Regions from separate parts of the Microbacterium sp. MMO-56 genome, predicted to be linked through region 1. Evidence: predicted binding sites of a transcription regulator. Region 1 holds the regulator's gene; the other holds the start of a gene.
What was found. Region 1 encodes LexA, which represses DNA repair genes until DNA is damaged. Its sites were predicted from a motif close to TCGAACANNTGTTCGA; they were not measured.
Positions count from the first base shown of each region.

Region 2: WFI00_RS11095 (Rv2578c family radical SAM protein) is a predicted target of LexA. The motif match lies at 2,679-2,694, and genes of this name have one in related genera.

Region 1 is NZ_JBBCVW010000012.1:35,191-39,384, forward strand. Features, by position in the region: gene hisB (imidazoleglycerol-phosphate dehydratase HisB) at 1-3, opposite strand, end outside; gene WFI00_RS11490 (histidinol-phosphate transaminase) at 44-1,138, opposite strand; gene WFI00_RS11495 (LysM peptidoglycan-binding domain-containing protein) at 1,188-1,562, opposite strand; gene lexA (transcriptional repressor LexA) at 1,853-2,515, shown strand; gene WFI00_RS11505 (hypothetical protein) at 2,562-3,575, shown strand; gene WFI00_RS11510 (S9 family peptidase) at 3,575-4,194, shown strand, end outside.
Region 2 is NZ_JBBCVW010000011.1:73,030-77,223, reverse strand. Features, by position in the region: gene WFI00_RS11110 (ABC transporter ATP-binding protein) at 1-253, shown strand, start outside; gene WFI00_RS11105 (ABC transporter permease) at 253-1,005, shown strand; gene WFI00_RS11100 (GNAT family N-acetyltransferase) at 1,075-1,581, shown strand; gene WFI00_RS11095 (Rv2578c family radical SAM protein) at 1,612-2,670, opposite strand; gene WFI00_RS11090 (M15 family metallopeptidase) at 2,929-3,861, shown strand; gene WFI00_RS11085 (acyl-CoA dehydrogenase family protein) at 3,980-4,194, shown strand, end outside.

The sequences.
Region 1 (4,194 bases):
CATGGCACGAGTCTAGCGAGGCGGGCGGATGCCCCACCGCGGACTAGGCGTGCGCGCCCCCGGGCCCGAGCGACGCGAGCGCATCGAGGAACGCCGTCGACTCGGACTCGGTGCCCGCGGTGACGCGCAGGCTCCGCGGCAGACCCACGTCGCGGATCAGCACGCCCCGGTCGTAGAGGCCCTGCCACGTCGCGGAGGGTTCGTCGACACCACCGAACAGCACGAAGTTCGTCCAGCTCTCGAACGGCTCGTATCCGAGGGCATCGAGGGTCGCCGAGATGCGGTCGCGCTGCGCGATGATGTCGTCGACCGTCGCGAGCATGACGGGGGCGTGCCGCAGGGCGGCGACGGCCGCGGCCTGGGTGAGGGCGCTGAGGTGGTAGGGCAGTCGCACCAGGCGCAGGGCGTCGATGACGGCCGGATCGGCGGCGAGGTATCCGACGCGAGCACCGGCGAACGCGAATGCCTTGCTCATCGTGCGGGAGACGACGAGCCGCTCGCGCCCCGGCAGAAGGGTCAGGGCGGACCGCGCGTCGCGCGGTGCGAACTCCTGATACGCCTCGTCCACGATGACGATGCCGTCGGTCGCGTCGTACACGGCCTCCACCACGTCGAGGGAGAGCGGCGTCCCGGTCGGATTGTTCGGCGAGCACAGGAACACGATGTCGGGCGCCGCATCCTCGATCTGGCGACGCGCATCGTCGACGTCGAGCGTGTAGTCGACGCCTCGGGTGCCCGCGACGTAGGTCGCGCCCGTGGCCCGCGTCAGCAGCGGGTACATCGAGTAGGTCGGAGCGAAGCCGAAGGCCGTGCGGCCCGGCCCGCCGAACGCCTGCAGCAGGTGCTGCAGCACCTCGTTGGACCCGTTGGCCGCCCAGATCTGGTCGGGGGTCAGTCCGTGGCCGAGGTAGTCCGCGAAGCCCTCGCGCAGCAGCGTGAACTCCCGGTCCGGATAGCGGTTGACCTCACGCACCGCCCGCGCGATCGCGTCGACGATGTCGTCCGCGACCTCGTCGGGTACGGGATGGGTGTTCTCGTTGACGTTGAGCGCCACCGGCAGAGGCGCCTGCGGTGCGCCGTAGGGCGTCAGGCCGCGCAGATCCGGTCGTAGGGGCAGGTCATCCACACTCGCACTCACAGCCCCATCGTAGAGCGGCCCGCGCGGGGACGCCCTGCTCGTCACCGGATCAGTCGGCGGACGAGTACTGCAGCGGAAGGGCGAGGCGCTCCCCCGCGGCCACGGCGCCGGACGGCAGCGCGTTCAGCCGGATGATCTCATCGACCACGTCCCGGGGATCGGCGTCCGGCGCGATGTCGCCGGCGATGGACCAGAGCGTGTCGCCGGGCATCACCGTGATGTGCGAGAACGTGCCCGCGGGCGCCCCGCCTTCGCCGGATGCCAGGGCTCCCCCGCTGGACACGATCGCGATGCTGAGCGCGATCACGGCGGGGAGGGACGCGAGGGCCGCGATCACGCGACGTCCACGGGCGGTGAGGCGCAGTCGCGTCGCGGGGATGCGCGCGCTCACGACCGGGGTGCCGGAGATGTCGATGGTGGTCATGGTCCCTCCTCAGGGCGAGGCCTCGGATGTCGGGATCTTCGCATCCGGCCCTCGGGCCGGAGGGCCGGGTGCGAAGTTCTCTTCCGAAGCTATCTTCGATAATGTGTGCTGTCAACCGGCATCCGTGTCGGAGAAGAATCGAACGCGACACGCGGATGCCTGCCGGTCGAATCGGCCGAGGCCGGATACGGTTTCGATACAGAGACCCCATCACCGACCTCCGACATTCGAAGAAGAGCGCTGGTCGCCGGGTGGATCGGGACGGACAGGACGATCAGAAGGAGTGCGCCATGGAACGACCGCAGACGCGTCGGCGGAAGAACCTCAGCGAGAAGCAGCTGGCGATCCTCGACATCATCCAGCAGTCGATCGCGCGCCACGGGTACCCGCCGAGCATGCGTGAGATCGGCGACGCCGTGGGCCTGAAGTCGCTCTCGAGCGTCACGCATCAGCTCAATCAGCTCGAGCTGAGCGGGTACCTGCGCCGCGACGCCGGGAAGACGCGCGCGATGGAGGTGCTGATCGACCTCCCCGGAGCGTCCACGGAGAACCCCGCCGACCTCGCCCCCGCCGTCGGCGACGCAGCCCTCGTCCCCCTGGTGGGCAGGATCGCGGCCGGCGTGCCGATCACGGCCGACCAGCAGGTCGAGGAGATCTTCCCGCTGCCGCGCCAGCTCGTCGGCAAGGGCGACCTGTTCATGCTCAAGGTGAGCGGCGAATCGATGATCGACGCCGCGATCTGCGACGGCGACTGGGTGGTCGTACGCTCGCAGCCCACGGCCGACAACGGGGACATCGTCGCGGCGATGCTCGAGGGCGAGGCGACGGTGAAGACCTTCCGCCAGCGCGACGGGCACACGTGGCTCCTGCCGCGCAACTCCGCCTTCGAGCCCATCCTCGGAGACGACGCCGTCGTGCTCGGCAAGGTCGTCGCCGTTCTGCGGGCGGTCTGACGCCGGGTCCGTCCCCGCATCGCCCCGCATCCGCCACAATGACGGGGTGAGCGCACATATCTCCACCGACGGCCGCGCGTGGCGTGCGTGGCTCTCCGCGACCTGCATCGTCGTGGCGGCGATCCTCGTGCCCGTCGCGATCGTCGCCGCGTGGGCGCGGGTGCAGCTCGTGGACGAGGACGCGTTCGTCGCGACGCTCTCGCCCCTCGCCGGCGACGCGGACGTGCAGGCGATGGTGGTCGACGAGACGATGGATGCCCTCACGGCGCAGGTGGACTTCGGCGCGATGGCCTCGAGCGTCGTCGACGGCGTCGCCGCGCTGGGGCTGCCCGCGAGAGCGGTCGCGGCGCTGCGACTGCTCGAGGAGCCCGCCGCCGAGGGGCTGAGGAGTGCCGCCGAGCGCGCGGTCACGCGGGCCGTCGGCTCGGAGGCGTTCACGGACGTCTGGGCGACGGCCACGCGCGCCGCGCACCGGGGTCTGGTCACCGCGGCCACCTCCGACGGGCGCGGACTCGTCGTGCGGACGGACGACGGCGTCGGCATCCAGCTGGGCGCCGTCGTGGCGCAGATCAGGCAGAGCCTCGCGGCCCGGGATGCCGCCGTCGCAGACCTCATCCCCGCCGTGGACCGCGTCGTGATCCTCGGCGACGGCGAGACTCTCGCGCTCCTGCGCGGCGGGTACGCCCTCGCCGTGTCGGTCGGCCTGTGGCTTCCGGTGCTCGCCGCGGCTCTCCTCGCGGCGGGCGTCCTCATCGCGCGGCGGCGCACGACCGCGCTGCTCGGCTCGGGCGTCGCACTGCTGGTCGGCGCCGGGGCGGTGTGCGTCGGCGTCGCCGTGGGCGGCTCGCTGGTGGGATCGGTCGCGGCCGACGCCGGCGTGTCCGCGCCCGGCCTCGACGCCGTCTACGTCCAGCTCACGGACGCGATGGTGCGGACAGCCGTCGTGACGGCCGCCCTCGGCGCCGTGCTCGCACCGGTGGTGTGGTCCCGCAGCCGGTGGCGCGTCCCCGCGGTGCTGCGCGCGCGACGCCCTGCGTCCGCGGCGGATAGCGTGGGGTGATGGTCTCCGCGCTCCCCTTCGGTTCCTGGCCCTCCCCCCTCACGGCGCAGTGGGCCTCGGCCGCTGCGCCGCGGTACGAGGGGGCCGCGTTCGTCGGCGACGAGGTCTGGTGGGGCGAGTCGCTCCCGGAGGAGGGCGGGCGCACGGCGGTGCGCCGACGCGATGCGGCGGGCACGGTCGAGACACTCCTTCCCGCGCCGTGGAGCGCGCGCTCCCGTGTGCACGAGTACGGCGGGGGCGCCTGGACGGTCACCGGCACCGGCACCCTGCTGTTCGTCGAGAAGACCGACCAGCGCGTCTGGGCACTCGATCCGGGTGAGGCGCCGCGCGCGCTGACGCCCGTCGATCCCGCGGCACGCTACGGCGGCCTGCGATGGCAGCACGGCACGCTCCTCGCGGTCCTGGAACGCGAGACCGGCGCGGTTCCGCACCGCGCGATCGTGCGCGTCTCGCTCGACGAGACCGATCCGTCGGTGACCGAGCTCGTCTCGGGAAGCGACTTCGTCGCACAGCCGGAGCTGTCCCCCGACGGGTCTCGCCTCGCGTGGGTCGCCTGGGATCACCCGCACATGCCGTGGGACCGCACCGAGGTGCGCGTCGGACGCATCGAGTCCGGTCG
Region 2 (4,194 bases), on a different contig from region 1:
GGCCATCGTGGCCGGGGTGTCGCGGCGTCAGGTGGCGCTGGCGGGGATCGCCCCCGAGGCGGTGCAGGCGCTCGCGCCGGATGCCGTCGTCACCGGCGACGGCGACACCGTCACCGTGCTCGTCGCCGACTCCGACGCCTTCGTCCGCGACCTCGTCGCGTCGGGGCGTCCGTTCCACGACCTCGCGGTGCGCGGGGCGACCCTCGAAGAGGCCTTCCTCTCCCTGACCGCGATCCCGGAAGGATCCCGCTGATGTCCACGCTCGCCCTCGCCGCCGTCCACACGAAGTACAACCTCGTCGAGACGGCCCGCATCCCGATCGCCGTCATCGGGTCGGTCGTCTTCCCGACGCTCGCGTTCTGCATGTTCGTCCTGCCGCAGAGCACGGTCACCGGCGACCCGGGGTACGCGACCGCGGCGGTGTGCTCGATGGTCGTCTTCGCCTTCATGGCATCCGGTCTCTTCTCGATCGGCCTCGACCTCGCCGAGCAGCGGTCGAAGCCGTGGTCGCCCTACCTGCGCACGCTGCCGGGCTCTCCGGCCGCACGCATGATCGGCCTGATCGCGGCCACGATCGTCATCGCCCTCGTCGCGATGATCCCGCTCCTCGTCATCGGGGGCCTGTTCACCGCCGCCCGCCCCGGCGTCCTGCCGCTCCTGTCGGCGATCGTGCTCGTCGTGCTCACCGCCATCCCGTCGATGCTGATCGGCGTCATCATCGGCACTGCCTGCGGACCGAAGGCCGCGATCGCGGTCACGCAGGTGATGATGTTCCTGCTCGCCTTCGGGGGCGGGCTGTTCCTGCCGCCGCTCATGTTCCCCGACTGGCTCGACGCCGCCTCGCGCGTCCTGCCCGTGCGGCAGGCCCGCGAGATCGTCATCGCCGCGGCGAGCGGCGAGCAGATCCCGATGTGGGCGATCGGGGGGATCCTCGCCTGGACCGTCCTGCTCGCGGTGGCCGCCGTCTGGCTCACCCGGCGCGACGAGGGCCGCCGCTACCGCTGAGCCGCGGCCGCCTCGGCCGTCGGTCGGAGAGTCGTGCGGATGTCCGGCGCCGCCGTCAGACTGTGCGTCATGACCGACATCCGACTGCGCCCGTGGCGCGACGACGACCTGCCCTTGCTGGTCGCCGCGAACTCCGCGGCGATGACGGCGCACCTGGGCGGCCCGGAATCGCGCGCCGCAGTGCGGCAGCGCCACGAGAAGTACCTGCGGTTCGTCGACCGGTCCGACGCCGGCATCCGCGCGATCGAGCTCGACGACCGGCCCGTGGGAGGGGTCAATTGGTGGCCGTCCGAGTGGGAGGGCTCGCCCGTCACCGAGATGGGCTGGTTCGTCCTCCCCGAGGCGCAGGGCAGGGGAGTCGCCCGCACCGCGGTGCGCCTCGCGATCGCGGACGCCGCGGCGCGCTCGCCCCACCGGAGGCTCGTGGCCTTCCCGGATGCCGCGAACGCGGCATCCGTCCGCCTCTGCGCCGCCGCGGGGCTCACCCGCCGCGGGGAGGCGGATTTCCCCTACCGTGGCGCCGTGCTGCACGTGATCGTGTGGGATCTCGATCTCGACGGCCTCGACTCCGTCTGACCGAGCGGCCCGCGCCGCACGTGCGCCCCGTCAGAAGAGCATGGCGGGCGTCGTCGTCGCGCCGCCTTTCCGGGTCGTCCGGACGGGCCCCGGGCGAGGGATGCGCGCGGGACGGTTCTCGACCTCTTCTTCCGCACCACCCGTGAGGCGATGCCGGCGCAGCAGGGGGCGCACCCGCTCGGACAGCATCGCGCGGTACCCCGCGGGGGCGTACACGGAGGCGCCGGGGTAGAGCCCGCGGTAGGCGGGCACGAGGTCCGGATGCTCCCGCACGAGCCACTGCCAGAACCATTCGCGCGCCCCGGGGCGCAGGTGCAGCGCGCCGAAGACCACGCGGGTGGCGCCGGCCGCCGCGATCCGCGCGAGAGCATCGTCGAGGACGCCGACCGCATCCGTCAGATGGGGCACGATCGGCATGAGGAAGACGGTGACGGCGAACCCGGCCTGCCGTGCGGCGCGCACGGTCTCCAGCCGTGCCTGGAACGTGGGCGCCCCGGGCTCGAGCGTCTGGCGCAGGCGCTCGTCCGGCATCGCGATCGACATCGCCAGGTGCACGGGCACCGCCCCCTTCGCCGCCGCGAGCAACGGGAGGTCGCGGCGCAGCAGCGTGCCCTTCGTGAGCACCGAGAACGGGGTGCCGCTCGCGGCGAGCGCCTCGATGATCTCCGGCATCAGCCGGTAGCGGCCCTCCGCGCGCTGATACGGGTCGGTGTTCGTCCCGAGCGCCACCGCCTCGCGCCGCCACGACGGTGCGGCCAGCTCGCGGCGCAGCACCTCGGCGACGTTCACCTTGACGACGATCTGCTCGTCGAAGTCGCGACCCGCGTCGAGGTCGAGGTAGGTGTGCGTGTTCCGCGCGAAGCAGTAGGTGCACGCGTGGCTGCATCCCCGGTAGGGGTTCACGGTCCAGTCGAACGGCATCGCCGACCCCGACGGCACGCGATTGAGAGCAGATCGGGCGGCGACCTCGTGGAAGGTCATGCCGGCGAACTCCGGGGTCGTGACCGTGCGCACCAGACCGCCGAGCGTCTCCATGCCGGGGAGGGCGGCATCGTCCGCTCCATCGATCGTTTGTCCACTCCACCGCATGCCGACAGTAGAACATACATCCTAATGCCGTGCAATCCACACGGAGTGCACGGGAACACGCGGCACAATGGTCCGGTGCCGCAACCCGAGCAGCCGATGACGAGGCGTGACGCGCGCCGAGCCGCAGAGGCGCCGTCGGCTGCGCCGGCGACCCGTCGCGGCACCGCTCCCGGCCCTCGTCGCGGGGGCGCCGGAGCACCGCCGGCCCTCCGGAGACGCCGGCGCGGGCGGCTCGCGCGCGCTCTGTCGACGCTGCCGATGCCGGCGCGGTGGGGTGCGCTCGGGGTGGCGGCCGTCGTCCTCGTCGCGGTCGTCGCGGCCGTCGCCGGCGCGGTCGGCCCCCGGGCGTCGGCGCCCTCGACGGCGGTGGCCGCGATCGTCGCGCCGACGGATGCGGTGACGCTGCCCGCGGGATCGGGCGCGGGTGAGGCGGCCACCGGCATCCCGGCCCCCGCGCAGACCTCGGTGGCGACCGCGTCGTGCGACACGCCGGCCGTCGCCGCCGCGATCGGCGGCGGGACGGACGCGGACGTGATCGCGGCGTTCGGCGGTGCCGCCGCGTTCCGTGCCGCGGTCGCGGGCGGCGCGGCACCGTGCGTCAACCTGTCGGACGCCCGTCACCTCTGGGTCGTCGTCGACAAGCAGCGCCCCCTCGATCCGATCGATTTCGAGCCGTCGGTGGTGGTCGCGCCCGCCGACATGCAGCGCACCGTCGACGGACGGCTCGTACCGGATGCGGCGAACGCTCTGACGACCCTGGTCGCCACCGCCGAGGCGGAGGGCGTGGGGGCGATCGGCCTCAACAGCGCCTACCGCTCGTTCGACTCGCAGACGCGGACCTACAACGGCTACGTCTCGTCGCTCGGGCGCGACGCCGCCGACCTGCAGAGCGCTCGTCCCGGGTACAGCGAGCACCAGACCGGGCTCGCGACGGACGTGGCGGCGTGCGACGGCGGATGCGGCGAGATCGAGGCGTTCGGCGGCACGGCGCAGGGGGCGTGGACCGCCGCGAACGCCTGGCGATTCGGGTTCATCGTCCGGTACGAGAACGGCTACACCGACATCACGGGCTATCAGGCCGAGCCGTGGCATCTGCGCTACATCGGCACCGACCTCGCGCGTCTCTACCACGAGGGCGGCTACCACACCCTCGAGGAGTTCTTCGGCCTGCCGGCCGCCCCCGGGTACTGATCGGCCGACGCTCTCGCGCGGAGGGTGAAACCCAGTACCATAGATCGTGGGATGGGATGCCACAGGCATCCGCCCCCCCCACACCTTCGACACTCGACGACGAGAGGACGGGCGCACCATGGAGCGCGACATCTACGACGAGGACCACGAGGCGTTCCGCGACGTCGTCAAGGAGTTCCTGAAGCGCTATGCCACCGACCAGAAGCGCAAGGAGTGGGATGCGGCCGGCGAGATCGACCGCGCGACCATGCGCGCCGCCGGGGATGCGGGGATCATCGGGCTCAGCGTCCCGGAGGAGTTCGGCGGCGCGGGCATGCTGCAGGACTACCGCTT